Regions from separate parts of the Pseudarthrobacter sp. MDT1-56 genome, predicted to be linked through region 2. Evidence: riboswitches for the same ligand, from Rfam matches in the RefSeq annotation. Region 2 holds a riboswitch; each other region holds the start of a gene.

Region 1 (10,446 bases), on a different contig from region 2:
GTGGACATCCGCGCCTGGGACACCTTCGGGGAGATCGCGGTGCTGGCCCTGGCGGCCACCGGCGTCGCCAGCCTGATCTTCGTCCGGGGCCGCGGCGAGGGGATCCGGGCCTCCTCCACCGTGGCCGAGGGGACCGTCGGACGCCGAAACGCCGCTACCGGCCGCGGGAACACCCGTGACGATGCCACACTGGCCATGAGCCGCCGGTTCGCGGCCTCCAGCCGGGACGCCTGGCTCGTAGCCGGCCGGACCATGGCGCCGGAGCGCCGTTCCATCATCTTCGAAGTCGTCACACGGCTGGTCTTCCACTCCATCATCGTCTTCTCCATCTACCTGCTGCTGGCGGGCCACAACACCCCCGGCGGCGGCTTCGCCGGCGGCCTCACCGCCGGGCTGGCGCTCACCGTCCGCTACCTCGCCGGCGGCCGGTTCGAGCTGCGCGAAGCCACCCCGATCAGCGCCGGCACCCTGCTGGGCTTCGGCCTCGCCACCGCGGCCGCCTCGGGTTTGGTGCCGCTGCTGCTCGGCGGCCAGGTGTTCCAGAGCGCCATCATCGAGTTCTGGCTGCCGGTCTTCGGCGACGTCAAGTTCGTCACCTCCACGATCTTCGACATCGGCGTTTACATAGTCGTCGTCGGCCTGGTGCTGGACGTGCTGCGCAGCCTCGGCGCCGAAATCGACGAACACTTCGAGGAACACCCGGAGGTACATGCCGACGAGCAGACCGACGGGCAGGCCGACGGGCAGGAAACCGGCGGGATTCCGGCCGAAACCACAGCCGGGGGGCAAGCATGAGCGTCAACCTGACCCTGCTGACGGTCATGGGCGCCCTCTACGCGTGCGGCATCTACCTGATCCTGGAACGCAGCCTGACCCGGGTCCTGCTGGGCCTGATGCTTCTCGCGAACGCCACCAACCTGCTGATCCTCGCCACCGGCGGCTACGCCGGCCTGGCACCGATGTACAGCAAGGACACCGCCGCGGGTGAGTACAACGATCCGCTGCCGCAGGCCCTGATCCTCACCTCGATCGTGATCTCCTTCGCCGTCACGGCATTTATGCTCGGCATCATCTACCGGACCTGGGTGCTGGCCCGCGAGGATGAGATCCAGGACGACGCCGAGGACCGCCGTGTCGCGAAGACTCCCAGCTTCGACGTCGAGGACGACTCCGTGATCCCGGTGGAGACCTCCGAGTTCCCCCTGACCATGATCGGCTCGGACGGCCAAGCCGTGTCCGACGTTCCCGACGGCGCCGAGGCCACGGTCAAGGTCGCCGACCGCAAGCTGGACGCCGAGGAAGCCGCCTCGGAAGAACAGCCCGGATCCCTGAATGTTGCCCCACCCAAGGAAGGAGGCGGACAGTGAACATTGCCAGTTTCGCCCCGCTCGCCGTCCTCCTTCCCATCCTCGGCGCTGCCCTGACCTTCCTGCTGATCCGGCACTCACGGGCTCAACGGACAGTAAGCATCGCGCTGCTGTCCCTGACGCTGCTGCTGGAGTGCTGGCTGCTGGCCTCCGTCTGGGACGGCGGAACGGCGGCGGTCAACATTGGCGGCTGGCTCCCGCCGTGGGGCATCGTGATGGTGGTGGACCAGTTCTCCTCGCTGATGCTGGTGGTCTCCTCCTCCGTGAGCCTCGCCGTGCTGATTTACGCCACCGGGCAGGGCATGGCCGACGGCGACCGGGACGCGCCGGTCTCGATCTTCCACCCCACCTACCTGATCCTGGTGGCCGGGGTGTCCAACGCCTTCCTCTCCGGGGACCTGTTCAACCTCTACGTGGGGTTCGAGATCCTGCTGACCGCCAGCTATGTGCTGATGACACTCGGCGGGACCGGGCCGAGGATCCGGGCCGGTGTGACCTACGTGGTGGTCTCCGTGGTGTCCTCGGTGCTCTTCCTGATCGCGATCGCGATGATCTACGGCGCCACCGGCACCATCAACATGGCCGACCTCGCCATCAAGCTCGCGGACCTGGACCAGGGCACGCAGAACCTGCTGCACGTGATGCTCCTGGTGGCGTTCGGCATCAAAGCGGCCGTGTTTCCGCTGTCCTTCTGGCTCCCGGACTCCTACCCGACGGCGCCCGCCCCGGTCACGGCGGTGTTCGCCGGCCTGCTCACCAAGGTGGGCGTCTACGCGATCGTCCGCACCGAAACACTGCTGTTCCCGGGTGACACGTTCAATACCCCGCTGATGGTCGCGGCCCTGCTGACCATGATCGTGGGGATCCTGGGCGCCCTGGCCCAGAGCGACATCAAACGACTCCTGTCTTTCACCCTGGTCAGCCACATCGGCTATATGGTGTTCGGCCTCGCAATGTCCTCGGTGGCCGGGCTGGGCGCCGCCGTCTTCTACGTGGCGCACCACATCACCATCCAGACCAGCCTGTTCCTGGTGACCGGCCTGATCGAACGCCGCGGCGGCAGTTCCTCGATGGACCGCGTCGCCGGGCTCGCGAAGCTGTCCCCGCTGCTGGCGGTGCTGTTCTTCGTCCCGGCCATGAACCTGGCCGGCATCCCGCCGTTCTCCGGCTTCCTGGGCAAGCTGGGGCTGCTGCAGGCCGGTGTCCAGCTGGGAACCCCGCTGGCTTGTGCCCTCGTGATCGGCGGGGTGCTGACCAGCCTGCTGACCCTGCTGGCCATCGCGCGCGTCTGGAACCGCGCCTTCTGGCGCAAGCCCGAGGACGCCGAACACCCCGATCCGGTGCTGCTGGCCGCCCCCGAGGATTCGGCCACGGGGGACCGGGCCGGCAAGACCAACGTCACCCTGCTGCCGCGGACCATGGTGGGCTCCACCCTGGGCCTGGTCATCTTCGGCGTCGGGCTGACCATCTTCGCCGGTCCGCTGTACAAGGTGGCGGACCAGTCCGCCGTGGACATGCTCGACCGGACCTCGTACATCCAGGCGGTCCTTGGCCAGGAAGCCCAGGTTCCTGCGATCGCTCAGCCCGAGCCGCCGGTGGTGTCCAAATGAGCCGGAAACGGATCTCGCTGCGGCAGGAACTCCCGCTGCTGGTATGGCTTGTGATTGTCTGGGTTGCCCTCTGGCGGGACTTCAGCCCCGGGAACCTGCTCTTCGGCGCCCTCATTGCCGTCCTGGTGGCCCGGCTGTTCTACCTGCCGCCGGTGGAACTCGGCGGGCGCTTCAACGTGCTCCGGGCAGTTCCGTTCGCCTTGATGTTCCTGGCGAAAGTGGCGGCAGCGAGCTTCCAGGTCCTGTACCTGGCCGTGGTCACCGGCCCCAAGGTGATCAGCGCCGTCGTCGCCGTCCCGCTCCGGAGCCACTCCGACCTGCTGGTCACCGCGACCGGCCACATCACCGCACTGATCCCCGGTTCGCTGGTCGTGGAGGTGGACCGCTCCACGTCCACGCTCTACATCCACGGCATCAACATCCGCGACGCCGCCGACGCCGCGCAGCTGCGCAAGGACGTCCGCAACACGGAGGCCGGACTGATCAGGATCATGGGCACCAAAGCCGAACTGTCCGCACTCAACCAGGAGGTGGCGGCATGATGCAGCTGGTCCTGACCGTCACCGCCGTGGTGCTCTCCCTGGCTGCCGGCGGCGCCATTATCCGGATCGCGCGCGGCCCGTCACTGCTGGACCGGGTGCTCGCCGCGGACGTGCTGCTGGCGATCGTGGGCGCCGCCTTGTGCATCGACATGGCTGCGAACCGGCACCTGAACAGCCTCATGCTGCTGGTGGCGGTGTCCCTCATCGGGTTCGTCGGCTCCGTCACGGTCGCCCGCTTCGTTGCCGACCGTCGGGAGAAGACCAGTGAATCCTGAGACATTTTCCGCCGATACCGTGATCGACGCTGTCTCGGCGGTCTTTATGGTGGTCGGCGCCCTGATGTCCCTCGCCGCGGCGTTGGGCCTGCTCCGCTTCCCGGACCTCATGACCCGCATGCACGCAGCCACCAAGCCGCAGGTGCTGGGGCTGTTCCTGCTGCTCTTCGCGCTGGGCCTGCAGATGCGCACCTGGTGGGTGTGGCCGGTGCTGGTGGTGGCGTGGATCTTCCAGCTGCTCACCGTGCCGGTGTCCGCGCATATGGTCGGCCGGGCCGGTTACCGGACAAAGCACCTGCACCCGGAGCTGCTCAGCACAGATGAACTGGAGGCAGTGGTGCAGCAGGCGGCCGGCAAACGCGGTTTTACCGACGACGACGGCGACGCGGCCACCGACGGGCGCTGAGGGCTAGACGATGCGCCCTAAACCAGGTCCTGGGATTTGGCGAAGCGGGTGATCGCGCGCTGGGTGCCGCGGTTGGCGAGGACCTGGATGATCGCGCTGACAGACGCCGAGACCAGCGCGAAGGTCAGGGCCGAGCGAAGCGTGGTGGGCACATCGTCGTCGTGGCCCTTGGGCGGCCTGTTGCCCGTGGATTTCTCCCAGACGGTGTCAACGAGCTTGGTGCCAACAAAGCCGGCGAGCAGGCTGATGCCGGTGCCGAGCAGCTTGATGAAGATGTTCATACTTCGGACTCCTTGTGGGAGGAAACAGGGCTTCCCCTAGCCTAGCGTTCCTGGCCAGGCGGTTCAGCCAGGGACGCGGGACCCGCCGGGATCCCGGACTGGATCCCGGGCGGGCCGGGACCAACGCCCCTGTCCGGCGGGTCCGGCCCGGTCCTACCTTCGAGCATGGACCAGCCCAAAACCCGACCGCGGGGCCACGCCTCGCCGCCCACCGCCCCTACGACCGACGGCCAGACCTGGCGGCGGCTCTATTTCTGGGCCGGCATCGCCTCGGCGCTCTTCGTGGCGCTGCTGATCCTCGCCCTGGTCCTGGACTTCGCCGCCCCGCCCCCGGTCCACGGGGGCTCCGAGACGCTGGAATTCATTGCGGGGAACAAGGGGGTCTACCTCGCCGAGCAGCTGCTGTGGATTGTGCCGAACATCCTGCCGGTGCTGGTGTTCGTGGCCCTGTTTGCGGCGCTCGCCCCGCTGGATAAGAGCCTGGCCCTGCTGGCCACCGTCATCGGCGGCCTGTCGTGGGCGCTGATCCTCGCCGTCCCGGTCACCAGCCGGGGCTCCCTGGTGCTCGTGTACCTCAGCGACCGTTACACCGCGGCCGGCGATGATGCAGCCCGGCTCCGTTACGCGACCGCCGCCGAGGCCATCGTTGCGGAGAACAACACCCCCGCCGTCGTCGGCGTCCTGTCAGCGCTTGGCATCCTGCTGATCTCCGTCGTCATGCTCAAAGGTGTGCTGCCGCGGACCCTGGGTTGGCTCGGGATCGCCACCGGCGGCCTGGGCGTCGTCGCGGAGGCGCTGCGCGACGCGGTTCCGGAGTTCTACTGGGGTTACGGGGTGCTGTTATGGGTCTGGTTCGTGGCAGTTGGGCTGGCCCTGATCCGGCTGGCCGCGCGGACACCCCGGAGCAGCGGCAGCTCCGGCAGGCTAGTCTGACCGCGCGGAGCGGCCGAGGATTTCCGACAGGGCCTCGACCACCAGCTCATGGTCGGCTTTCTGCGGCAGTCCGGAGACCGTGACGGTGGCGACCATCCCCGTTCCGCGCAGATAAATGGGGAAGGCACCGCCGTGCGCGGCGAACTCCTGCTGGTCGAACCATTCGTTGTCCTCTATCCTTCCTCCGGCGGCCCGGGCCCGGAGACCGACCAGCAGCGACGGGACTTCGTACCGCACGGCTGTGCGCTGTTTGGCCCTGATCCAGCGTTCGTTGTCCGGGGTGGCGCCCTCCAGCGCCGCATGGAAAAGCACCTGCTCGCCTTTGGTGATGTCGATGGCGATCGGGTGGGACCGTTGCCGGCCGAGTTCAACCAGGAGGAGCCCGAGGTCCAGGGCGTCGTCCTTGCTGAAGGACCTGAACTGCAGCTCATCCATTTCCGCCAGGATGCGGCCGATGAGCGCACCCAGGGAACCGTGCGGCTGCGGTTCCGCCGAGTCCGGGTCGTAGTCGGGGGAGGGCACTGGTGAGTTGGTCAAATGATTCAGCTTCCGTTAGTTCACCGCCGTTGATGGCCGGCCGGCCGCGGCGTCCGGCGTTCCCGTGCTTTGCCGACTCTACCAAGCGGGCCGTTCCGGGTCACCGGCGCGGGCACCGGCGGATTGTGACGGCCGGCCCCGGAAAACAACGCTCCACGGGTGTAAACTGGGCCACGCCCACAAGGGCGATATTTAGATACGACAGGGGAGCGCCGCCGTCGGGCATCACCGGAGGAATCCGGGGAAACCACAGGTGGGCGCTGAGAGTGCGGACAGCCGCAGACCCTCGAACCTGATCCGGTTAGTACCGGCGCAAGGGAGTCGAGTTCTCAGAGTGCGCGGGGTGGCGGAGGAAGCTGCGGGCCCCGGGTCACTCTCCCCTCCTGTTCCTCAGGAGGACGATATGACTGACACATCAGCCGAGCACACACCTGCCAAGCAAGAACCTGCCAACCACGAACCCGCCAGGCATCAACCTGCCACCACGCCCGCCCGACGCAGCCATAACTGGCGTGTAGTGGACATTGTGGTGGCCGCGTTGATCGCGGTGGCCGGCGGCGTGATCTTCTGGGCCTGGTCCCAGGGCGCCAACATCATTTCCGCCCCCGTCAACGCGTTCTACCCGCCGCTCACCGGGCTTTACGCCGGCGGCTGGATGATCCCCGCGGTGCTGGGCATGCTCATCATCCGCAAGCCGGGCGCAGCGCTGTTCTGCGAAGCCGTGGCCGCCACCGGCGAGCTGATCATGGGCTCGCAGTACGGCACCACGGTGCTCATCTCCGGCCTGCTGCAGGGTCTTGGCGCCGAACTGGTCTTCGCCGCCTTCATGTACAGGAAGTTCAACCTTCCGGTGTCCCTGCTCGCCGGTGCCGGGGCGGGCCTGTTCTGCGGTCTGAATGATTCATTCCTGCCCTGGGGCTGGAACATCGCCTACGCCGGCGGCGACAAGCTCGCGTACATCATTTTCACTGCCATCTCCGGCGCCGTGATCGCCGGCGGGCTGTCCTGGCTCGCCACCCGCGGCCTGGCCCGGACCGGCGTGCTGAGTTCCTTCGCCTCCCGCAAGGCCGCCACGGAGCCCGTCTGACGTCCGCACACTGACCATGACATCCTCAGATACAGTACGCCCGGCCACAATCGCCGCCCGCGGCTGGGGCTGGCGGCACGCCGGCCGGTCCCGGCCCGCCGTCAGCGGCCTGGACCTGGACATCCGGCCCGGGGAGCGCGTGCTGCTGCTGGGACCCTCGGGTGCCGGCAAATCCACGCTGCTCCACGCCCTGGCCGGGGTGCTCGGCGACAGCTCCGCGGGCGGCGCTGAGCACGCGCCTGGCCCCGCGGCGGACCCCGAGGACGCGGACGAGACCGGCAGCCTGCTCATCGACGGCGCCCCGCCGCGGTCCCGGCGGGGCCGGGCCGGGCTGATGCAGCAGGACCCGGAGACCCAGGTGGTGCTCTCTCGCCTCGGCGACGACGTCGCCTTCGGCGCGGAAAACCTCTCCGTGCCCCCGGGGGATATCTGGTCACGGGTAGCGGAAGCGCTCGACGACGTCGGGCTGGGCCGGCTGCCGCTGGACCACCCGACGTCCGCGCTCTCCGGCGGGCAGAAGCAGCGCCTGGCGCTCGCCGGCATCCTGGCGATGCGCCCCGGGCTGATCCTGCTCGACGAACCCACCGCCAATCTGGATCCGGCCGGCGTCCTGGAAGTCCGCGACGCCGTCGGCCGCTGCCTGGAGAAGACCGGAGCCACCCTGGTGGTGGTGGAGCACCGGGTTTCGGTCTGGAAGGAGCTGGTGGACCGGATTGTGGTGCTGCAGCCGGGATCGGCCACGGACTCCGCCGTCCTGGTCGACGGGCCGCCGGACCAGGTCCTGGCGCAGGCACGGGACATGCTCACCGCGGCAGGAGTCTGGGTGCCGGGGTACGTCCCGCAGACCCGGGCGCGCGGGGGCGCGCGGGATGCCGGCACGTCCGGCGCATTGGGAGGGATCGCACCCGGTGCCAGCACCGCGGGGCGTCTGCTGCTGGCCGCGGAAAACCTGGCCGTGTCGCGCGAACGGCCGCGGCGGGCCGGTCTGCGCGGCGGCTTCCGGCCCATCCCGCCGCAGCCCGTGCAGTCCGGTATCACGGCCCAGGTCCGGGCCGGGGAGGCCCTGACCATCACCGGCCCCAACGGCTCGGGGAAGTCCACCTTCGCCCTTACGCTCGCCGGCCTGCTCGCACCCGTGTCCGGCACGGTTTCGGCCACGCTGGAGCTCAGCGCCGGTGCCGGGATCGATCCGTACCGGTGGAAGGCGCAGCAGCTGATCGCCAGGATCGGCACCGTGTTCCAGGAACCCGAGCACCAGTTCGTCACCGGGCGGGTGCTCGATGAGCTGATGTTCGGGCCCCGGCACCTGGGCCGCGGCGAGGAGCGCGTGGACGAACTGCTGGAGCGGCTGCGGCTCACGGAGCTGGTGGACGCCAACCCCTACACGCTCTCGGGCGGCGAAAAACGGCGCCTGTCGGTGGCCACCGTCCTCGCCGCGCATCCCCAGGTGCTCGTCCTGGACGAACCCACGTTCGGCCAGGACGCCAACACCTGGGCGGAACTGGCTTCCTTCCTCTCCGAACTGCTCGACGACGGCACCGCCGTCGTGTCCGTGACGCACGATGCCGAATTCAGCGAGGTCCTGGGCGGCACCGAGTTGAGCCTCCGGGCCCCTGAACACCAGGAACCCGGGAAGGTCGCCGCGCCATGAGGCAGGAACTGACCCTGCGCGGCAACCATGCCCTGCTGACCCGCGCCAACCCGCTGGCAAAGTTCGCCGCCGTGATGCTCATCACGATGGTGCTGGCACTGTCCATCGACTGGGTGTCGGCCTCGGTGGCCCTGGCCTTCGAGCTGGCGATCCTTCCGCTGGCCGGGCTGACTCTTGGCCTGCTCTGGCAGCGCGGCTGGCCGCTGATCCTGGCCGCCGCACTGGGCGGTTGGAGCACCACGATCCTGGCGCCGGACAGCGGGAGCATCCTGTTGGACGCCAGGATCTGGTCCATCAGCGAAGGATCCCTTGAGCTCGGGCTGGGGTTCATGCTCCGCGGCCTGGCCATTGCCCTGCCAGCAGTGCTGCTGATGAGCTGCACGGACCCCACGGACCTGGCCGACGCCCTCGCGCAGAAGGCGAAGCTGCCGCACCGCTTCGTCCTCGGGACGCTGGCCGCGATGCGGCTGGTGGGGCTTATGGCCGAAGAATGGCAGACCATCGGCATGGCACGCCGTGCCCGCGGCGTGGGCTCCCACGGGAGTCCGCTGCAGCGGCTCCGCGCCACCCTGGGGCAGAGCTTCGGGCTGCTGGTGCAGGCTGTCCGGCGCGCCTCCCGGCTCGCGGTCACCATGGAGGCCCGGGGCTTCGGCGGCGCGCACCGGACCTGGGCCCGGACATCGACGTTCAGCGGGGTGGACGCCTGGGTGCTGCTGGGAGGGGTGCTGATTGCCGGCGCCGCCGTCGCCGCCTCGCTCGCAGCGGGGACCTGGAACATGGTCTTCCTCGCACGGCAGTAGCGGCCGTTATCGCACGACGCGGGTATTTCTGTGAGATTCGAGGCGTTGCGCCCGGAATGACGGGGAAAAATAAATCATCCGTGATATTTTTCGGGTATGACTTACGAGACTGCTGAAGAAGTCGGAGCCCTGCTCCGCGACGCCCGTGGCCAGAAAGGCTGGACCCAGGGGCAGCTCGCCGCCGAGCTGGGAACCAGCCAGAGCGCGATTGCCCGCATGGAACAGGGCAAGCAGAACCTGAGCCTGAAAATGATCCAGCGGCTCGAGTCCATCTTCGGCCGGAGCATCGTCAAGGTGGGCCGGCCGGCCATGACGCACCTCCGGGTCGAGGGCGGCCGCACCCTGTCCGGCTCCGTCGACGTCAACAGCAGCAAGAACGCCGGCGTCGCCCTGCTCTGCGCCAGCCTGATCAACCGCGGCACCACCACCCTGCGGCGGCTCGCCCGGATCGAAGAAGTCAACCGGATCGTCGAGGTGCTGACCAGCATCGGCGTCGAATGCACCTGGCTCAACGCCAACGACCTGCAGATCCGCCGCCCGGCCGTGCTGGACCTCGACTCGATGGACGTCGAGGCGGCCCGCCGGACCCGCAGCGTCATCATGCTGCTGGGCCCGCTCCTGGACGAATCCAGCGAGTACCGGCTGCCCTACGCCGGCGGCTGCGACCTTGGCACCCGCACCGTGCAGCCGCACATGCAGGCGCTGCGCCAGTTCGGCCTCAGCGTCGACGCCACGGCCGGCTTCTACGCCGTGCAGGCGCCGCCGTCGGACGGGCGCGACCGCTCCTTCGTGCTCAGCGAACGCGGCGACACCGTCACCGAGAACGCCATTATGGCCGCCGCGCACCGCAGCGGCACCACCGTGATCCGCAACGCCAGCCCCAACTACATGGTGCAGGATCTCTGCTTCTACCTGCAGATGCTCGGCGTCGGGATCGAGGGCGTGGGAACCACCACG
Region 2 (10,446 bases):
CAGCCACGGCATCGTCCTGGGCTCGGATGGGCAGAAGATGTCCAAGAGCCTGCGCAACTACCCGGACGTCTCCGAAGTCCTGGACCGTGACGGCTCCGACGCGATGCGCTGGTTCCTGATGTCCAGCCCGATCCTGCGCGGCGGCAACCTCGTGGTCACCGAGCAGGGAATCCGCGACGGCGTCCGCCAGGTCATCCTGCCGCTGTGGAACGTGTACAGCTTCTTCACGCTGTACACCAACGCCTCCAACGCAGTTGACGGAACAGCTGCCGGGTATGACGCGAAGCTGCGCTACGACGGCTACGCCGACACCCTGGACCAGTACCTGATGGCCAACACCGGGGACCTGGTCCGGAACATGACCGCACAGCTGGACAGCTACGACATCTCCGGCGCCTGCGATGAGCTGCGCAGCTACCTGGACATGCTCACCAACTGGTACGTCCGCCGCAGCCGCCAGCGCTTCTTCGACGAGAACGTGGACGCTTTCGACGCGCTCTACACCGCGCTGGAGACGGTCTGCCGCGTGTCGGCCTCCCTGCTGCCGCTGGTCTCCGAGGAGATCTGGCGCGGCCTCACCGGCGGGCGCTCCGTGCACCTGGCCGACTGGCCGGACGCCGAACTGTTCCCGGCCAACCCGGGCCTGGTCGAGGCCATGGACCGGGTCCAGCAGATCTGCTCCACCGGATCCTCGCTGCGCAAGGCCGCCAACCTGCGCGTCCGCCTGCCGCTGCAGGAGCTCACCGTCGTGGCACCCGGCGCGGATGCGCTGGAAGGCTTCGCCGCCGTCGTCGCCGATGAGCTGAACCTGCGCTCCGTCCGCCTGCTCGACGCCGGGAGCGCCTCCCCGGAGGAGTTCGGCATCGAGCAGAAGCTCGTGGTGAACGCCCGGGCCGCAGGCCCGCGGCTGGGCAAGAACGTCCAGCAGGCCATCAAGGGTGCCAAGTCCGGCGACTGGTCCGTGGACGAGGCCGGCACGGTCACCGCCGGCGGCCTCGAGCTCGAACCGCAGGAGTACACCCTGGAAACCGTCGTGGCGGAAGCTGCGGAGGGTGCCGGCTCACGCGCGGCGGCCGTGCTGCCCGGCGGCGGCTTCGTGGTCCTCAACACCGAGGTCACCCCGGAGCTCGAAGCCGAAGGTGCTGCCCGCGACATGGTCCGCGCCATCCAGCAGGCCCGCAAGGACGCCGGACTCAACGTCAGCGACCGGATCCGCACCACCGTCACCGCACGGCAGGACGTCGTCGACGCCCTGCTGGCCAACGCGGAGCTCGTCAAGACCGAAACCCTGACCGTCGAGCTGGAAACTGTTGCGGCAGACGTCAAGGAACCCCAGGTCAGCGTTGTTAAGACCGCCGCAGAAAAAGTAGAGGCCTAATCCATGACCGATGAATTCTCCGTTGAAAGCGTCTACGCCGAGCTGCTGGGCCGGGCGCCGGAAAACAAGATGGAACCGCGGCTGGCCCCGCTGCGCCGGGCCATGGATATTCTGGGGGAGCCGAACAAGGCCTTCCCGATCATCCATGTCACCGGCACCAACGGCAAGACCTCCACGGCCCGCATGATCGAGGCCGGGCTGCGCGCGCACGGTCTGAGCACCGGGCGGTACACGAGCCCGCACCTGTCCAAGGTCACCGAGCGGATCAGCATCGACGGTGCCCCGGTGCCGGACGAGACCTTCGTCCGGATCTGGGACGAGATCCGCCCGTACCTGGCCATCGTGGACAGCGAACTCGAAGCCGACGGCCAGCCGCGGCTGACCTACTTCGAATGCCTCACCATCCTGGGCTTCGCCGTGTTCGCGGACCAGCCGGTCAACGTCGCGGTCATCGAGGTTGGCCTCGGCGGGATCACCGACGCGACCAACGTCGGCGACGGCCAGGTTTTTGTGGTCACCCCGATCTCGCTGGACCACACGGAGCTCCTGGGCGACACCACCGAGGACATCGCGTACGAAAAGGCCGGCATCATCAAGCCCGGCGGCTTCCTGGTCAGCGCCGCACAGCCCCGCGACGCGGCCCAGGTGCTGCTGGAAAAAGCCAAGGAAACCAGCGTCCCGTTCCGCTTCGAGGGCGTCGAATTCGGCGTCGAATCCCGCACCGTGGCCGTCGGCGGCCAGATGGTCACCATCCAGGGCATCGCGGGCCGCTACGAGGACCTGCTGGTGCCGTTGCACGGCGCGCACCAGGCCGAGAACGCCGCCGTCGCGATCGCCGCGCTGGAGGCCTTCTTCGGCGCTGAAAAGCCGCTCGACGCCGGGCTCGTGCAGGAGGCCTTCGCCTCCGTCACCTCGCCCGGCCGCCTGGAGGTGGTGCGCACCGCCCCGACCATCATCGTAGACGCCGCGCACAACCCCGAAGGCATCCGGGTCTCCGCCGAGGCCATCCACGAGGCCTTCAGCTTCACCAAGCTCGTCGTGGTGGTCGGCATCCTGCGGGAAAAGGACGCCGAGGAAATCCTCCGGCAGCTCAAGGAATCCCTCGGCGACCTGGCCGCCGAGTACTGCTTTACGCAGTCCAACTCGCCCCGCGCCGTGCCGGCCGAGGACCTCGCGGAGCTCGCGGTGGAGCTCGGGTTCGGCGAGGACAACATCCATGTGTCCGAAAAGCTCGACGACGCCCTCGAATGGGCCGTGGAACGTGCCGAAGCCAACGATGACCTCGCCGGCGGCGTCCTCGTCACCGGGTCCATCACCCTCGTCGCGGAAGCCCGGATCCTGCTCGGAAAGGCGGACGCCTAGACCATGGCGAAACTCACCAAAGCCCAGCGCGAATGGCGCCCGGGCATGCCCAAGAAGCGCCGCTCCACCAAGGTCATGTTCGCCTCGACGGTGCTGCTGCTGGAGTCCTTCGTGGTGCTTTTCGGCACCCTCACCGTCTTCGGGCTGCGGCGGGATGATTTCCCGCCGGTCCTGATCTTCTCGGTCGGGATCACGCTGAGCCTCGTATACGCCTTCACCTGCGCGGTGCTGACCAGGCCGTGGGGAGTGGGACTGGGCTGGATCCTGCAGATCGTGCTGATCCTGACCGGCATCCTCGAGCCGGCCATGTTCCTGGTCGGCGGCCTCTTCGCGGTGGCCTGGTGGTACGGGATCCGCACCGGCATCCGGATCGACCGGGAGTCCGCCCAGCGGGACCGCGAACAGGCCGCCTGGGACGCAGCGCACCCCGAAGGTCAAAGCCACTAGACTTATTTCCGAATCCGACCCCCAACACATAGGAGCAGCTGTGAGCCTTGAGCGCACCCTCGTCCTGATCAAGCCCGACGGCGTCACCCGCAACCTGACCGGCAGCATCATCGCCCGCATCGAAGCCAAGGGTTACACCCTGGCCGAACTCAAGAAGGTCGACGCGAGCCGCGAGCTGCTGGAGCAGCACTACGAGGAGCACGTGGGCAAGCCGTTCTACGAGCCGCTCGTCGAGTTCATGCTCAGCGGACCGGTCGTCGCGGCGATCTTCGAGGGCCACCGCGTGATCGAGGGCTTCCGCTCGCTCGCCGGCACCACGGACCCGACGACGGCGGCTCCCGGCACCATCCGCGGCGACTTCGGCCGCGACTGGGGCCTGAAGGTGCAGCAGAACCTGGTCCACGGCTCCGACTCCGTGGAGTCCGCGGAGCGCGAGATCAATATCTGGTTCCAGGGCTAGCCCCTGCCTCACCGAGGTGACAGCTGAGGCCAATGAGCGCATGCGCTCATTGGCCTCAGCTGTCACCTCGCGGTGCTTAGCGCGGGTTCATCTGCTCAGTAGCCGGACGTCCCGATGAAGACCTGGATGAAGGCGAAGAAAATGGTGGCGATCACGGCGACGTAGAGCAGCGCCGTGATGATCCAGCCGGAGTCGCCCAGGATCCTCGTGGCGCCCGCGGGCAGGCGGATCACGCCGTGGGTCACGTTGCGGACGGTGACCCAGACGAACAGGGGAATCATCGCAGCCCAGACGACCATGCAGAACGGGCACAGGATGTGGATGGAGTACAGCGCCTGCGACCACAGCCACACCACGAACGCGAAGCCCAGGGTCACGCCGGCCTGCAGGCCCAGCCAGTACCAGCGGGCAAACGTGGCTCCCGCGAGCATGCCCATGGCCGTGGTGATGACGACCGCGAACGCCACGATGCCCATGAACATGTTCGGGAAGCCGAACACCGAACCCTGCCAGGTCTGCATGACCTGCCCGCAGGAAATCCAGGGGTTTACATCGCACACGGTCACGTGGCTGGGATCCTTGAGGACCTCTAGCTTCTCCAGCACCAGGGCCCCGGAGGCAGCCCAGCCCACGACGCCGGTGATCAGCAGGAGCCATGCGAACGGGCGGTCGCGGGTCATCGGAGGCAAGGGCCGTTCCGCGACCGACGTGCTGGAGCCTTGCTGCTGGGCGGCTGCCTCGTTGGTAGCGCTGGAAATGGTGGGCATGGAATGAAAGTCCTTCGGGTCGGGTGCTGCTAGCCCGATTCTATCGCCGGAGGCTGGATGAAGTCCGGGAAGCGTCGTGCCGTCGCCAGTGATTCGGTCCACGGTGCGGGCCGGATGCCTCGCTTACGCCTGATTTGGCGGGTCCTGTGAGACAATGATCGTGGCTGGAACCCGATCCACATCCGGATTCCGGTCCGGCGACTTTGTTCCCAAGACCGCCAATGATGAGCAGGGAGCCACGGATCCTCTGATCCCGGCTGTCCCGCAATGCCATTGGACGGCACCTGGTTGTGACGTGTAGATCAACGGGTTTCAGAACAATTCCGCCGGCCCTCCAGGGCTGCCGCACCCCACTGCCGGTGCGAACCTGAGGGTATCCAATTGACTTCTGTCAATGCCTGCGGGTGTTGACAAATATTTGCCCCAACGGGTGCCGGATGTGGCGGCACGTCAGGGGCAGGAGTGTCGCCACATATGGATAATGACCAGGTTGTAACGGTTAATGACAACGCCCTCGGCGCCGACGATTCAGCAGAAGCCGCCTCTGTGGCAACGCCGCCGAAGCGGCCCGTCCGGACCCGCCGCAAGGCCCTTCCGAAGAAGGAAGCCCCCGCGGACGCGGCGGCCGCTCCCGAGGACGCAGCAGTCCCCGCCCTCGATGCGGTCCCCGCACAGGTGACCGACGCGGCAGAGGCTCCGGCCGCCGAAGCCAAGGCCAAAGCACCCGCCCGGCGTTCCCGTGCCCGCAAGGTCGCCGAACCCCTCCCGGTTTTCGCGGATGACGCCGCCGCCCCGGCCGCCGAGGCCGTCGCAGCTCCGGCCGAGAAGCCGGTCCGGCGCCGCGCCAAGGCTGCTGCCCCTGCCGTGGAAGCCCCCTCCGCCCAGACCCCGGCAGCCGCAACCGTCGACGAGACTCCGGCCGCGGAGGACACCGTCGTCACCGCGGAGGCAGCAGCCGCCGTCTCCGCCACCGTCGAGGCACCCGCCGCAGCCCCCGTGGCAGCAGCAGAAACGCCGGCCGAGGCACCCTCCGCCGCCTCCTCGCTTTTCCTTGAGCCGGGAGCGGTCACCTCGATGATTTTCCAGGCACCCGACCTGGCCGCCGCCGTTCGCCCGGCCCCGGCGGCCGCCGCTGTGGCAGAAGCCGACGAAGAAGAGGGCGAGGACGCTGAAGGCGAGGACGCCGGAAGCCGCCGGCGCCGCCGCAGCCGCGGACGCCGTGGACGCAGCAGCCGCGGATCCGACAGCGAGGCCGGTGCCGAAAGCGAAACCGAAGACGCCGGAGAAGAAGCAGAAGAGGGCGCCGAGGAGCAGCTCGAAGACGGCGTGACCTCGCGCCGCCGCCGTCGCCGCCGCCGTGGTGACCAGGACCTGGAACTGACCGGCGGGGACGACAACGATCCGCCCAACACGGTGACCCGCGTCCGTGCACCCCGCGCAGCCACCGAGGCGCCCGTCAACAACCGCGTCACGTCCCTGAAGGGGTCCACCCGGCTTGAAGCGAAGAAGCAGCGCCGCCGCGAATCCCGCGACACCGGCCGCCGCCGCACCGTCATCACCGAGGCCGAGTTCCTGGCCCGGCGCGAATCGGTCGACCGCCAGATGATCGTCCGCCAGCGCGACGACAGAATCCAGATCGGCGTCCTCGAGGACGGCGTCCTGGCCGAGCACTTCGTGTCGAAGACCCAGCAGGATTCCCTGATCGGCAACGTCTACCTGGGCAAGGTCCAGAATGTGCTGCCGTCCATGGAAGCAGCCTTCGTCGACATTGGACGCGGCCGCAACGCCGTGCTCTACGCCGGTGAAGTCAACTGGGAATCCGTCAACCTCGAGGGCAAGCAGCGCCGGATCGAGAACGCGCTGAAGTCCGGCGACTCCGTGCTGGTCCAGGTCACCAAGGACCCGGTCGGGCACAAGGGCGCCCGCCTCACGAGCCAGATCTCGCTGCCCGGCCGCTACCTCGTGTACGTTCCCGGCGGTTCCATGACCGGAATCTCCCGCAAGCTGCCCGACGTCGAACGCAACCGACTGAAGCGGATCCTCAAGGACCGCCTGCCGGAAGATGCGGGTGTCATCGTCCGCACCGCCGCCGAGGGTGCGTCGGAGGAAGAGCTCACGCACGACATCAACCGCCTCCGCGCCCAGTGGGAGGGCATCGAGGGACAGTCGACCTCGACCAAGATCCTCGCTCCCGAACTGCTCTACGGCGAACCCGATCTGACGATCAAGGTGGTCCGTGACGTCTTCAATGAGGACTTCTCCAAGCTGATCGTCTCCGGCGAGGAAGCCTGGGACACCATCGAGGCCTACGTCACCTACGTGGCCCCGGACCTCGTGGGCCGGCTGGAGAAGTGGACCAAGGACACTGACATCTTCGCCGCGTGGCGCATCGACGAGCAGATCCACAAGGCCCTGGACCGCAAGGTCTTCCTGCCCTCCGGCGGCTCCCTCGTGATCGACCGCACCGAAGCCATGACCGTGGTGGACGTCAACACCGGCAAATTCACCGGCAGCGGCGGCAACCTCGAAGAAACCGTCACCAAGAACAACCTCGAAGCAGCCGAGGAAGTCGTGCGGCAGCTCCGGCTCCGCGACATCGGCGGCATCATCGTGATCGACTTCATCGACATGGTGCTCGAATCGAACCGCGACCTGGTGCTGCGCCGCATGGTGGAGTGCCTGGGCCGGGACCGGACCAAGCACCAGGTCGCCGAAGTGACCTCGCTGGGCCTCGTGCAGATGACGCGCAAGCGGATGGGCACCGGGCTGCTGGAAGTCTTCGGCGAACAGTGCGAAACCTGCGCCGGCCGCGGCATCGTCACCCACGACGAGCCGGTGGAGCACCGCCGCGCCAACGTCGTGGCGGCCGAGCACCACGTTCCGCGGACTGAGCACCAGCCCGCCGCCGCGCGGACCGAACGCAAGGGCCGCCGCCGCGGCAGGGGCAGCCAGGGCACGGACGAGCAGTCCGCCCCGGCAGCAGTCCACGCCGAGCCCACCGAGGCCGAGCGCCACGCCAAGGCCGAGGCCACCCGCGCCGCGCTGGCGAACATCGCCGCAGCGGCGCACGCCGCCCACCTTCATGACGGGGAAGCAGCCACCGCTGCCGACGCCGGGACCCGCCAGGCCGCCATCGAGGCAGCCGTCGAGCTGGCCGCCACGGAGGAAGCTGCCGGTCGTCCCGCCGCCGTGCTGACGTTCGGCGGCGAGCAGGTCGCCCTGCCGTTCGTGGAACACGCCGACGAGACCAGCGCGCCCGCGCTCACCCTGGACCTCCTGACCGAGGCCTTCGCCCACCTGGGTGAAGTCGAGGCAGCACCGGCAGCCACGGCTCCGGCCGCGCAGGAACCGGCCGCCCCGACCGGGAATGCGCCGGCAACGAAGGCTCCGGCAGCCCGGACCGCAACGGCCGCTCCGGCGCGCACGGGCGGAACCGGACCGGGACGCGCCCAGGCGCCTGGTTCCCAGACCGAAGCGGAAGCCGAGGCCGGCACCTCCCGGGCACGCCGCGGACGCCGCAACCGGAGCGCCAGCCGCGCCCAGGGCGCAGCCAACGAGACCTCGGTGGAACAGCGCCAGGAAACCCGGCAGTCCGCCGCCGTTTCGGTGCATGAGGCCAAGGTCCCGGCGGCCACCACGCCGGCGGCCAAGCCTGCCGCGAGCGAACCGATCATCCTCGGAGTCGGGGTTCCGGCCTCGGAGCTCTAGCACCGGAACAGTTCAGCAGGGCCGCGGGTGCGGTCCGGACGGCGTAGCAATACGACCAGGTCCGGGCCGCACCCGCGACTTCGTTAAGGGATGCGGCTAGGCTGGATCCCTGACACGGGGTGCCGCGCATCGAGCCGGCTGAGATCCAGACCCGTTGAACCTGTCCGGTTAGCACCGGCGAAGGGATGTCTCTCTTGACCACCACCTCCACGTTTCTTCCGTGTGTCCCTGCCCCTTCGGCGCCCCGGATCCCGCGGGTGCTCGCGATCGCCGGTTCCGACCCCTCCGGCGGCGCCGGGATCCAGGCCGACCTGAAAAGCATCGCCGCGCACGGCGGCTACGGCATGGCGGCCATCACCGCCCTGACCGCGCAGAACACCCGAGGCGTCAGCGCCGTCCATGTCCCGCCGGCAGCGTTCCTCACGGCACAGCTGGACGCCGTCAGCCAGGACATCGGCATCGACGCCGTTAAAATCGGGATGCTGGGGGATGCGGCCGTGATCGACGCCGTCCGCAGCTGGCTGGAGAAGGTCCGGCCCGCCGTCGTCGTCCTGGACCCGGTGATGGTGGCGACGAGCGGCGACCGGCTGCTCCAGGAGTCCGCCGAGACGGCGTTGCAGGAGCTGCTGCCGTACGCGGACCTGGTCACCCCCAACCTTGCCGAACTCGCCCTCCTGCTCCACGAGCCCGTCGCCGGGAACTGGACCGTGGCCCTGCAGCAGGGCAAACGGCTTGCGGCCCAGACCGGAGCGACGGTCCTGGTGAAGGGCGGCCACCTCGACGGCGGCAGCGGCGCCGGGGACAGCCAGGGCGATCCGGGCAACGAGGGCCATCCGGACGTCGTCTTCGGCTGTCCGGATGCGCTGGTGAACACCGGAGGACTGCTGGTCCAGGACGTCGTTGTGGTGCCGGGGGAGCGGGTGCCTACCCGCAACAGCCACGGCACCGGATGCTCGTTGTCCTCGGCGATGGCGACCGTGCAGGCCAGAATCATGGGACAAGCCGGGCCGGGGGACTGGGAGGCCGCGCTCCGCCAGGTCAAGCCCTGGCTGCAGGAGGCCCTGCGCAGCTCGGCGGACCTCGACGTCGGAACCGGCAACGGCCCGGTCCATCATTTCCACCACGTCCAGCAGCACACCCAGGACCATGGCAGGACCGGGCGCGTCCTGGCCGCGGGTACCTTCGCCGCCGCGCTCCGGGAAGCGGCCACCGGGGACCTGGCGGCGATCTACGGACTGGACTTCATCAAGGCCCTGGCCGACGGGTCGCTGCCGGAGAAGGAGTTTGCCTACTACCTCGCCCAGGACGCCCTGTACCTGAACGGCTACTCCCGCGTCCTGGCCCGCGCCGCGGCGATCGCGCCCACGGAGGCCGAGCAGCTCTTCTGGGCCCGTTCCGCACAGAACTGCCTCGAAGTCGAGTCCGAGCTGCACCGCACCTGGCTGGGCACCCGCTCGGCCGGGGTGACGCCGGGGCCGGTCACGAAGACCTATGTGGACCATCTGCTGGCGGCCTCGGTCTCCGGCAGCTACGGGGTCCTGGTGGCCGCTGTACTGCCGTGCTTCTGGCTCTACGCCGAGGTAGGGGAGACCCTGCACGCACAGTTCCTCGCCACCGGCGCCCCGGACGCGCACCCCTATGCGGCGTGGCTGCGCACCTACGCGGATGAGGAGTTCGCCGCCGCCACCCGGCAGGCGGTCGCCTACGCCGACGCGGCGGGACTGGCGGCCTCGGAGAGCGAACGGCAGGCCATGACGACGGCCTTCCGGCAGTCCGCCCGGTATGAGGTCGAATTCTTCGACGCGCCGCGGCTGCACGCCTGACCTAGGGCGCCGGGCGGAGCCTGTACGATAGGTGGGCACGGTTCCGGAAGTCGTTGCGGCAACACCCTGTCCATACAGAGTGGCGCCTACCACGTACCTCCCTTCGGAACCAGCCTCATTTGCGGCCGAAGGCAAAATTAGCGTAGTCTAGATCTTCGGTGCTTACGCCAACACTTGGGTTATGACCTTGAGGACGCTCCACTTGAATTCCGAGTGCGATTGTCCACGGGATAGCTCATGGGTCCCCCCGGGGAACCCACCGGCGTAGAGGCACAGCGTGAGCCGGACCAAAAACTTTGGACCCAGGTTCCGCACGCAAATCTAGTAATAAACGTCGAGAGAAGTGAGTTCCCCAGTGGTGTACGCGATTGTCCGCGCAGGCGGCCGCCAAGAGAAGGTTTCCGTTGGAGACTTCGTTACCCTGAACCGCGTCCCCGGTGGAGCCGGCAGCACCTTTGAGTTGCCCGCACTGCTCCTGGTAGACGGTGACAAGGTCACGTC
Region 3 (10,446 bases), on a different contig from region 2:
CATAGCCTTCGGTCACCGTTCGACTGAGCTGCCCGGTGAAGGATGGCGTTCCGGTCAGCTTGTGTCGGTCCAGTGCTGCGTTGGGGGCCACCGTCGAGGCGTCACGGATCGCGACGCCAGTCGGTAACCTCGGGATGGGCGGAGAATCCGGCCGCCAGGTAGGTGGATACGGCGCCAGTGCTAGAGCTCTCTGCGCAGACTGTGGCGCTGGATGAGCCCATCTCGCGAAGCGCCGCCGCGGCTGCAAGCGTCATGATTGTGCCGTACCCGCGACCGCGGTGCTCGTGATGCACCCCCATCGGCTCGATGAGACCGGGACGCCCGGCGCCAGCAGACCATACCGCGGCGACGGCGACTGCATGGCTGTCGTCGTAGAGCGACAGGATGCGCGCGGAGTCAAGAAATGGTCCCTCCGCGGCTGCCCGCCATCCATCTACGAAGTTGCGAAGCCGCCCGTCCGGGATGGGCGTTCCGCGAAAGGCCGACCAGTGAACAGACACCCACTCATCGGTACAAACTGGTTCGATGGTCTCGATCCGGAGACCTGCAACCTCGACAGGTGCTGCCAGATTACGCTGGAGCGGTGTCCACGGCTCGTCGGGCAACCACCCCTCCTTCGCGAGTTGCTCGGAGAGAGCCAACGCGCCGCGCGCCTCGATGGTCGCGCTTCCTGCATCGAGGACACCAGTCGCCGGCTCAGCGACATCCGCGACGATGCGAACGGCGAGAGACTCGTCCTGGTGCCGCGCCGGGTCCATCGCGAATCGCAACAACTGGGGGCCGTCGACGAGCGCGATCGCCAGAGCCGTGCCACCATACGACCACACCCGTGTCGCAGCGGCAGTGGCAGCAGCTCCACGGAGTGAGTACCAGCCCAAGTCGCCCGGATGCAGATGTAGTGGTCCCTCGTCGTACTGCCACTGCTTCAGCACGCGAAATATCTGATTGAGCTCGTTGACGTCCGGCGTTCTCACGTTGACATCCATGAGTCCTCGTCTCCCATTCCAACCGAGCCAAATCGCACAATCACCATCGCACCGACATCTCACCGGCCCCTACGCAACGGTTCACTTCGGGCTGGCCGGATCAGTAGACCGGCTTGTCCGGCTCCACGTCCCGCACCCAGGCAAGGATTCCGCCGTCGAGGTGGCTGACGCGCTCATAACCGGCAGCCCGGGCAGCGGCGAGGACGGCCGCGGACCGGGTCCCGGCCTTGCAGTGGAACACGATGTCCGTGTCCTGCGGCAGCTCAGGCCAGGCCTCGCCGGCCAGGATCCGGCCCTGCGGGATCAGCACGGCCCCATCGATCCGGACGATGTCGTACTCCCCTGTTTCCCGCACATCAACCAGGTGGAAGTCCTTGAGTCCGGCTGTGCGGGAGGCCAGCATCGTGGCCAGCTGCGTTGCCGTCACAGTGTGTTCGGTGCCCGCCGCGGCGGCCGGGGTGATGCCGCAGAAAGCCTCGTAGTCGGTCAATTCCGTGATCCGCTCAGCCTCGGGATCCCGGGAGACCTTGATTTCGCGCCAGGTCCCGCCGAGTGCGTCGAAAAGCGCCACGCGGCCCAGCAGGGAACGCCCGACGCCGGTGATCAGCTTGACGGCCTCCGTCACCATAAGCGAGCCCACTGCGGCGCAGAGCATCCCGAACACACCGCCTTCCCCGCAGGACGGCACCGAGCCCGCGGGCGGCGCCTCCGGGTACAGGTCACGGTAAGTAGGCCCGAACTGTTCCCAGAAGACGCTGACCTGCCCGTCGAAGCGGAAAATCGAACCCCAGACGTAGGGCTTGCCGAGAATCGCCGCGGCGTCGTTTACGAGGTAGCGGGTGGCGAAGTTGTCGGCGCCGTCAAGTATGAGGTCGTAGCCGGCAAACAGTTCCAGGGCGTTGGAGGCATCCAGCCGGACATTGTGCAGCCGGACCTCCACGAGCGGGTTCAGGGCGGCAATGGCGTCGCGCGCCGACTCGATCTTGGGCCGGCCCACGTCCGCCACGCCGTGGATCACCTGGCGCTGGAGGTTGCTCGGGTCCACGGTGTCGTCGTCGACGATTCCCAGCGTTCCCACCCCGGCGGCGGCCAGGTACAGCAGCGCGGGAGAGCCCAGGCCCCCGGCGCCGATCACAAGGACCTTGGCGTTCTTCAGGCGGCGCTGCCCGATGGACCCGATCTCCGGAATGATCAGGTGCCGGGAGTAGCGCTCCACCTCGTCCGGGCTCAAACCGTCGGCCGGTTCCACCAGCGGTCCGGGCGCCCTGGATGCTGTTTCCGGGGTCGCGGAGGCTGGGCTGGGGGTGTACTTGGAAGCCATACTTCAATCTATGCCCGAAGATGCCGCCAGGTCATATTACCGGCACGTAAAGTGGACGTAACAGCAAGGAAAGAAGGCCCACAGTGGTTCATCAGGCACCGGTTGAGCGGGGTAATGCCGGAAAGTCACCGGACGTCCCGGCACGCAGCGGACAGCGATCGGCACGGCTGCCCCGCGATGAGCGCCGGGCACAGTTGCTCGCGGCGGCCCAGGAAGTGTTCGTTGCCAACGGCTACCACGGGGCAGCGATGGACGAAATCGCCGAGACCGCCCACGTCAGCAAGCCGGTGCTGTACCAGCACTTCCCGTCCAAACGCGAGCTGTATTTGGCCCTGCTGGACAGCCAGCTGAGCAAACTGATTGGGCTGCTGCTCGGGGCGCTCAATTCCACCACGGACAACGACGAGCGTGTCCAGGCAGTGATGCGGGCCTACTTCCGCTTCATCGCCAGTGACGACCAGGCGCACCGCCTCGTCTTCGAATCCGACCTCGTCAATGACGCCGATGTCAGTGCACGGCTGGAAGCCTTCAACAAGACCTTCGCCGACGCCGTCGCCCGGGTCATCGCCGAGGACACCAAGCTGCCCGAACTGGAATCCCAGCTGCTGGGCCGCGGTCTCGCCGGAATGGCGCAGGTCAGCGCCCGGTACTGGCTGGAAACCGACGGGAATCTTGACCTCGATGTGGCCAGCGATCTCATCTACCGTTTAGCTTGGCGCGGAATCTCCCGCTTCCCCAAGGAAACCTAGACTACAAATAGAGATAACACCCTGAGAAAAACTTTGATTGGCTGGGAGGCCTTGCTGTGGAAGTAAAGATCGGCATACAGAACATCGGCCGCGAAATTGTCCTGGAATCGTCCCAGGAGGCCGACGCCGTTGCCAAGGTGGTCGGCGAGGCCATCGCGAAGGGCACGGAGCTGCGCCTGACCGACGAAAAGGGCCGCCAGATCATCATCCCCGCGAACGTCCTGGGCTATGTTGAAATCGGCGCCGAGGAAACGCGCCGCGTCGGTTTCGGCGCGCTCTAACCACCAGCCGCCCCTGTGCGCCGGCAGCACCCCTGCCGGCTGGCCGGTTCCCCAAACCGCAAGGAGTCCCGACATGCTTTCCCTGATTGTGGTCGCCCTGGTAACCGTGGCCGCGGGCTTTGTGGTGTGGGCCAACGACAAGCGCCACGCCAAGTACGGGATCGCCGTGCCAGCCGGGGTCTCACTGACCGTCGGGATGCTGAGCTGGATCGCCTTCATGGCCGCCGGACTTGGCTACCAGCCGGGGCTGACCTGGATTCCGTGGGTGCTCCCCATGGTCCTGGGTGCCGCCGCCTCCGTGGCGGCGGTGCTGTACCTGGGCAAAACCCGCACCAGCCGCGACACCGCACGGCTCACCGCCATCCTGCGCTACTAGCCGCCGGGAAGCGGGCCGGCCGCCGGAGCTCATGCCTCCGGCACGCCGGGACCGTGGCCTGCTTCAGTGCACAGGCACAGCTGGTTTCCCTGCGGATCCGTGACCACCACCCAGTTGGGTGCGTGGTCACGGTTCATTAAGGCCCCGGCGGCCGCAGTTTTCTCCAGCACGGGACCCGACTCGGCCCTGCTGCGGTGGATGTCCAGGTGCACCCGGTTGGGACTGGGAGTGGACGTCTCCTGGAACCAGAGCGTCGGGCCACGCCCGAACGGGTCCACCAGGTCGTTCGCGCCGCCCCGGCGGTAGCCGAGAGCCACCCGCCAGACCTCCGCAATGGCGGCCGGATCCTCGGAATCGATGGCCACCTCCACGGTCCGGAACAGGCCCGGTTCCGCGGTGGCGCCGACTCCGGCCGCCGCCGCACCGGCGGCAGTCGCGGCCGCGACGTCCCGCCGTGTGACTTCGTCCCCGGCGTCGTGGGAGCTGTAGCGCAGGAAGACCCGGTTGTAGCGCCAATCCAGGTCCGGGTGGTGGTTCTGCTCCTCGGCCAAGCGTCCGACGGCGGCAATCAGCTCCAGCGCCGCGGCCGCCGTCGGTGCCTTGTAGGCCGTAACGAGACCGCCGAGCCGGTATCTCCAGTCCGGCAGCTGCGCCAGGGCGGCGTCGACCTGGCTCTCGCTGAGGATGTCATTTGGGGCTGCCATGGCGGGCTCCTTGCTGCGTCGGGCCGGGCCTTCCCCGGATGGCCCCAACCGCAAGGTGTGCGGGCTGAGCGGTTCCGGCCCTAGAGGAATTCGGCCCGGCCCTCCATAGCCGAGGACGCCAGCGCGTGCTCCCGGCGCGGGATCCTGCCGGCCCTTTTGGCCAGCCTACCGGCGATCACCGCGTGCTTGAAGGCCTCCCCCATCAGCACCGGATTCTGCGCGCGGGTCACGGCCGTGGCCAGCAGCACGGCGTCGCAGCCAAGCTCCATGGCCAGGGCGGCGTCCGAGGCGGTGCCGATCCCGGCGTCCAGGACCACGGGCACGGAGGCCCGCGAAACAATCAGCCCGATATTGTGCGGATTCAGGATGCCCAGTCCGGTGCCGATCGGCGCGCCCAGGGGCATCACCGCGGCGGCGCCGAGGTTTTCCAGCCTCAGGGCCAGCACCGGGTCGTCGTTGGTGTAGGCGAAGACCTTAAACCCGCGGCCCACGAGCAGTTCGGTGGCCTCGACGAGTTCCACGGCATCCGGCAGCAGGGTGTGCTCGTCGGCAATGACTTCCAGCTTCACCCAGTCCGTTTCGAGGGCTTCGCGGGCCAGTTCAGCCGTCAGCACGGCGTCCTTGGCCGTGAAGCAGCCCGCGGTGTTGGGCAACACCCGGATGTTGTGGTCCAGCAGCAGCTGGAACAGCGACCCTGCCTCCGCCGGCGAGTAGCGCCGCATCGCGACGGTGGTCAGCTCGGTGCCGGAGGCCAGCAGCGCGGCCCCCAGCCCGTCCAGGCTCGGCGCCCCGCCGGTGCCCATGATCAGCCGCGACCCCAACTGCACGCCGTCGACCGTGAAGGGATCTGCCGCCGCCGGTGAGACCGCCTGTTCCGCGGCCCGTGTGGTTTCCGCCATGTTGCTCATCCTCCCTGTACCGCCGTGACCAGCTCGATGTCGTCGCCGTCGGCGAGCGCGGTGCCGTGCCATTGGCTGCGCGGAACCACCTCCGCGTTGCGGGCCACGGCGACCCCAAGTTTCCCGCCGTCCGCAGACTGGCCGTTCGGGGCCAGCGGCCGGCCGGTGATCTGGCTGACGAGGGTGCTGACCGAGGCGCCGTCGGCGAGCGAGTGCTCTGTTCCGTTCAGTCGGATGTTCATACCGTTTCCTTGCTGTGCTCAGGGGTGGTGTCCCGGTTGGTGGTATTCCGGGGGGCTGTTTCCTGCGTGCCGGTGACCTGCGGTCCGGTGGCGAATCTGTCCGGCCGGAAGTGCGCCCAGCGGGGGTCCGCGACGCCGTCCAGCAGTTGCCGGCAGATCTCCGCGGCAGCGGGGGTAAGCAGGATGCCGTGCCGGAAGAACCCGGTGGCGATGATGAGTCCCGCCACGTCCCCGTGCTGCGGATCAGCGACCCGGCCCAGCAGCGGCGCGTTGTCCGGAGTCCCGGGCCGGGCCCGCGCCGTGGCCTCGAGCAGTTCCAGTTCGGCGACGGCGGGGACCAGCTGCTGCGCGTCGCGCAGCAGCTGGTAGACGCCGCCCGCGGACACGGCGCCGCCGGCCTGGTTGCCGCCGGAAGGGTTGCCGCGGTCCGTGGCTTTCGTCTGGTCGTCGGCTCCGAGGTCATCTTCCCGCTGGGTGGCTCCGATCACCACCGTGCCGTCCTGCCGGGGAACGAGGTAAACCGGCACGCCACGGACCAGTCCCCGCACCGTCGCGGTCAGCAGCGGCCGCAGTTTCTCCGGCACCCGGAGCCGGAGGATGTCGCCGTGGACCGGCCGCAGCGGCAACCGGAGTCCGGCAGGCAGGCCCCTGAGCGCGGCGGCGCCCAGGCCGTTGGCCACAATGGTTTCTTTGGCCCGGACGGTGCCGCCGCCGACGAGGCTGGAGCCCGTCACCCGTCCGTCCGCCCAGAGCAGCCCGGCAGCGCGCCGGCTGATGATCCGGCAGCGGCTGTCGGCGGCCAGGAGTCCGCCGATCCGGGCGATCAGACGGCGCGGGTCCACTTGGTGGTCGGCGGGAATGTCGAAAGCGCAGGAGATGCCCGGGCTCAGCAGCGGCTCACGTAGCCGTGCCTCCCGGACGGTCAGCGGCTCCACGGCAAGGCCGTGCCCCTGCTGGACGGCGCGCAGGTCCGCGAGCGCCCGGCGGTCGGCGGCATCGGCACCCACGGCGAGAGTCGGCGTCGTGAGGTAACCCGTGCCGTCGTCTGTCCCGGCCCGCCCGGCTCCACGGTCTGCTCCGCCGTCCAGCCCGCCATCCAGTCCGGCGGCGAAAGCCGGCCAAAGGCGGGAGGATTCCAGCATGAGCTCGAGGAGAGCTTCCTCCTGGTAGTGCAGTTCACTCACCGGGGCGAGCATGCCGGCAGCCGCCCAGCTGGCGCCGCTTCCGGGGGCATCGTCGATCAGGGCGACCGAACGGCCCGAGAGCCGCGCTGCCCAGGCGATCCCGTGGCCGACGACTCCGCCGCCGATCACGGCAACGTCGTAACATTCCGGGGTTTCGGCGTCATCGGCCATCGCTGCTTCAGGTCCCGCGGGCGTGCCGCGGACGGATGTGTGGCCCAAGAAGGATTCCTTCCCTACGCCGGTACTAACCGGATCAGGTCAAGCGGTCGGCTCTGACGCCCTCTCAGCCCGTGCGCGCCGGACGCCTGTGGCGTGATCGGCTGCGGCGGGCTCCCGCGGTATTCGCCCAGTTTAGAGGAACTAGGCTGAACGCATGAGCCAGGATGCCGCCCACGCCACTGCCCGCCTTTACCTCTGCACCGGGGCCCGCCAGGACCGGGGCGACTTCGCGGCCTTCGTGGACGCGGCCTTTGCCGGCGGCGTTGACATCATCCAACTTCGCGACAAGTCCCTGGAGGCAGCCGAGGAGCTGGAACTCCTGGAGGTTTTGCACCAGGCGGCCCGCCGTCACGACCGGCTCTGGGCCGTCAACGACCGGGCGGACCTGGCCTCGCTCTCCGGGGCGCCGGTGTTCCACATCGGGCAGAAGGACATCCCCCTCGGGGCTGCCCGGGACTTCCTGGGCGAGGACACCGCGATCGGGCTCTCTACCCACAGCCCGGACCAGGTGGACTCAGCCATCGCCGCCTCCACCGGCCGCACTGGCCTGGACTACTTCTGTGTCGGGCCGGTGTGGGCCACCCCCACCAAGCCGGGGCGCGCCGCCGTCGGGCTTGATCTGGTGCGCTACGCGGCTGACGCGACCCGCCGGGCATCGGCCCTGGCCGAGGGCCAGGCCCGGGGCGAAGTCGCGGGCGAGGTGCCGTGGTTCGCGATCGGCGGCATTGACCTTGGAAATGTGGAGCAGGTGGTGGAGGCGGGCGCGCGGAGAATCGTGGTGGTCCGCGCCATCACCGAAGCCGACGATCCCGCGGACGCCGCCCGGGCCCTGCTCGCGGCACTCGACGCCGCGGGGAACTGAACGCGGGGAACTGGGTCCGGTCCGGTCCGTCCGCTCAGCCGGCCAGGCCGAGCTCGGTCATCCGGCGTGAGTGGTTCGCCGCCAGTTCCGCCATCAGCTCGCGGACCAGTTCCTTGGACCGGTCCTCGTCCGCGCCGATCAGGCCCCCGATGAAGGCGTGCTCAAAACTCACCCGCTGCGCCTGGGTCAGTGCTTCCCCGAGCAGGCGCCTCGCCCACAACGCCAGCCGCGAAGCCAGCCGCGGGTCGTCGGCAAGGGCGGTCTTGATCCGCTCCCGCAGCACCGCCGTCGCGCCCCCATCGGACTGGATCTGCTCCACCAGGGTCCGGGTTCCGGCGTCGACGTAGCGGGAAATGGCACGGTAGAAATCCGCGGAGACGGTGTCGATGACGTACGCCTTCATCAGGGATTCGTACCAGTCCGCCGGCCGGGTGCGTTCGTGGAAGTGGTCCACGGACGGCTGGAACGGCAGCATGGCGGCCTCCGCATCCAGGCCCATGGCGTCGAGTTTGGCGCTCACCAGCTCATAGTGCTGGAACTCGATCACGGCGAGCCGGCCCAGCACCGCACGGTCGTGCAGGGTGGGTGAATACCGCGCATCGGAGGAGAGCCGCTCGAAGGCGGAAAGCTCGCCGTAAGCCATCACGCCGAGCAGATCCATCAGGAAGCTGTTGTAATGGGCAGGATCAGCCGGGGATGTGCTCATGATCCAAGACTAATGGCGTAAATGAAGCTAATCTGATTTTCGTGTCCCATCATCGCTTGACCCCCAGTGTCCACCAGCAGAAGAACCAACTGGCCGAGGCGCTCAACGCGCTGCGCACGACGCTGGAGTTGCCGGGCCCCTTCCCTGAGGACGCACTCCGGGAAGCCAAGGAGGCAGTCGCCGGGCATGAGCTGCCGGAGCTGGATTTCACGCACATCGAGTTTGTGACCATCGATCCAGCGTCCTCCACCGACCTGGACCAGGCCCTCTTCATTGACCGTTCCGGGGAGGGCTATAAGGTCTTCTACGCGATCGCCGACGTCCCTTCCTTCGTGGCCCCCGGCGGGGCGCTCGACGCCGAAACCCGCCGCCGCGGCCAGACCTTCTACACTCCGGATGGCCGGATTCCACTGCACCCGGAAATCATCAGCGAAGAAGCCGGCAGCCTGCTCGCCGGCCAGCACTGCGCTGCGTTTGTCTGGGAATTCGAGCTGGACGCCGCGGCCGGGGTGTCCGCGGTGCTGGTCCGCCGCGCGACGGTCCGGAGCCGCGCGAAGCTCAACTACCGGGGGGTGCAGGCCGAGCTCGACGCCGGCACCGCCGCGCCCGTGCTGCAGCTGCTCAAGGAAGTCGGGATAAAGCGGGTTGAGCTGGAACGGCTCCGCGGCGGCGCCAGCCTGAACATGCCGGAACAGGAAATCGAACAGCTGCCCGACGGCGGCTACCGGATCGCCGCCGCGCCTCCGCTGCCCGTGGAGGACTGGAACGCCCAGATTTCCCTGATGACGGGGATGGCCGCCGCGGAGATCATGCTGGCGGGCAAGGTCGGCATCCTGCGCACCATGCCGGCCCCCGATGAGGCCTCGCTGGCGCATTTCCACCGCCAGACCCGCGCCCTGGGCAAGCCCTGGGACGGCGAAGTGAGCTACGGCGAATACCTGCGCACGCTCGATCCGACGGACCCCCGGCAGTTGGCGATCGTGCACTCCGCCGGCATGCTGTTCCGCGGCGCCGGCTACACCCCCTTCGACGGGACCGTGCCCGACGCCGCCACCCAGGCCGCCATCGGCGCTGCCTATGCCCACTCCACCGCCCCGCTGCGCCGACTGATCGACCGGTTCGTCCTTGTCATCTGCGAGGCGCTGAGCAACGGCATGGCTGTCCCGGACTGGGCCCGTGAGGCCCTTCCCTCCCTTCCGGCGATCATGGCGACCTCGGACCAGCTTGCTGCCAAACTGGAGCGCCTCTCCCTCGATACCGTCGAGGCGGCGCTGCTGGTGAACCACGTCGGGCAGGAGTTCGACGCCGTCGTGATCTCGGGGTCCAAGAACCCCCGCAACGGGAAGAACGCGAACGGAAAGAACGGTAACGGAGGAGGCGGCACCAAGCCGGGAAACGGCAACGGACCCTCCGGGATCGTGCAGATCGCCGAGCCCGCGGTCACCGCCCGCTGCCCCGGAGAACTGGAACCCGGCACCCAGGTCCGGGTGCGGATCGTGTCCTCGGACATTGCCACCCGCGAGGTCCGGCTGGAGCTGGTGGGCTAAGCGATCGGTTGTGCTCCCGCGCGCCGCCTGCGGTGTCAGTCGAGGATCCGGGCCGCGTGCGGCTAGACTGGAAGGGTAGATATGGATGCCCGGTCGTTGATTTCCTTGATTTTCGAATTCAACAAGCCCGCCCCTACGCGATCTTGAGATAGACCCGCTGGTCCCCAGTGCCAGCATTTAGATAGCCCGCGATCGGCTTCCACTGGAATTGCCTGCGCGCCTGAGCGTGCTCCGGAACGGCCACCCGGCCGGCCCCGTTGAGCAAGCAGCGCAGCCCAAAATGAATAAGGAAACTCCCCTAGTGAGTGAATTGCACACGCACCAGCTTCTGACCGACGAATCCGGAACGGAAACGCTCGAGCCGGAAGAG

What was found. Region 2 has a riboswitch for thiamine pyrophosphate ahead of AC50YC_RS15800 (bifunctional hydroxymethylpyrimidine kinase/phosphomethylpyrimidine kinase). Riboswitches for the same ligand answer to the same signal wherever they lie in the genome.
Region 1: another riboswitch for thiamine pyrophosphate. It lies ahead of AC50YC_RS16690 (ECF transporter S component); the one in region 2 lies ahead of AC50YC_RS15800 (bifunctional hydroxymethylpyrimidine kinase/phosphomethylpyrimidine kinase).
Region 3: another riboswitch for thiamine pyrophosphate. It lies ahead of AC50YC_RS06605 (FAD-dependent oxidoreductase); the one in region 2 lies ahead of AC50YC_RS15800 (bifunctional hydroxymethylpyrimidine kinase/phosphomethylpyrimidine kinase).

The regions. Positions count from the first base shown of each region.
Region 1 is NZ_JBWZCK010000012.1:105,956-116,401, reverse strand. Features, by position in the region: gene AC50YC_RS16735 (Na+/H+ antiporter subunit A) at 1-795, shown strand, start outside; gene AC50YC_RS16730 (Na(+)/H(+) antiporter subunit C) at 792-1,367, shown strand; gene AC50YC_RS16725 (Na+/H+ antiporter subunit D) at 1,364-2,977, shown strand; gene AC50YC_RS16720 (Na+/H+ antiporter subunit E) at 2,974-3,519, shown strand; gene AC50YC_RS16715 (MrpF/PhaF family protein) at 3,516-3,794, shown strand; gene mnhG (monovalent cation/H(+) antiporter subunit G) at 3,784-4,200, shown strand; gene AC50YC_RS16705 (DUF4235 domain-containing protein) at 4,218-4,481, opposite strand; gene AC50YC_RS16700 (DUF4386 family protein) at 4,647-5,414, shown strand; gene AC50YC_RS16695 (heme-degrading domain-containing protein) at 5,406-5,951, opposite strand; TPP riboswitch at 6,145-6,288, shown strand; gene AC50YC_RS16690 (ECF transporter S component) at 6,355-7,038, shown strand; gene AC50YC_RS16685 (ABC transporter ATP-binding protein) at 7,055-8,689, shown strand; gene AC50YC_RS16680 (energy-coupling factor transporter transmembrane component T family protein) at 8,686-9,489, shown strand; gene AC50YC_RS16675 (UDP-N-acetylglucosamine 1-carboxyvinyltransferase) at 9,586-10,446, shown strand, end outside.
Region 2 is NZ_JBWZCK010000011.1:113,658-124,103, reverse strand. Features, by position in the region: gene ileS (isoleucine--tRNA ligase) at 1-1,378, shown strand, start outside; gene AC50YC_RS15825 (bifunctional folylpolyglutamate synthase/dihydrofolate synthase) at 1,382-2,740, shown strand; gene AC50YC_RS15820 (DUF4233 domain-containing protein) at 2,744-3,187, shown strand; gene ndk (nucleoside-diphosphate kinase) at 3,228-3,647, shown strand; gene AC50YC_RS15810 (vitamin K epoxide reductase family protein) at 3,743-4,414, opposite strand; gene AC50YC_RS15805 (Rne/Rng family ribonuclease) at 4,889-8,122, shown strand; TPP riboswitch at 8,228-8,325, shown strand; gene AC50YC_RS15800 (bifunctional hydroxymethylpyrimidine kinase/phosphomethylpyrimidine kinase) at 8,308-9,945, shown strand; gene rplU (50S ribosomal protein L21) at 10,301-10,446, shown strand, end outside.
Region 3 is NZ_JBWZCK010000003.1:355,815-366,260, forward strand. Features, by position in the region: gene AC50YC_RS06565 (GNAT family N-acetyltransferase) at 102-986, opposite strand; gene moeB (molybdopterin-synthase adenylyltransferase MoeB) at 1,087-2,307, opposite strand; gene AC50YC_RS06575 (TetR/AcrR family transcriptional regulator) at 2,391-3,056, shown strand; gene AC50YC_RS06580 (DUF3107 domain-containing protein) at 3,113-3,337, shown strand; gene AC50YC_RS06585 (hypothetical protein) at 3,411-3,713, shown strand; gene AC50YC_RS06590 (4a-hydroxytetrahydrobiopterin dehydratase) at 3,743-4,417, opposite strand; gene AC50YC_RS06595 (thiazole synthase) at 4,498-5,316, opposite strand; gene thiS (sulfur carrier protein ThiS) at 5,322-5,558, opposite strand; gene AC50YC_RS06605 (FAD-dependent oxidoreductase) at 5,555-6,913, opposite strand; TPP riboswitch at 6,955-7,089, opposite strand; gene thiE (thiamine phosphate synthase) at 7,116-7,823, shown strand; gene AC50YC_RS06615 (ferritin-like fold-containing protein) at 7,858-8,529, opposite strand; gene AC50YC_RS06620 (RNB domain-containing ribonuclease) at 8,571-10,076, shown strand; partial or broken gene AC50YC_RS06625 (DEAD/DEAH box helicase) at 10,378-10,446, shown strand, end outside.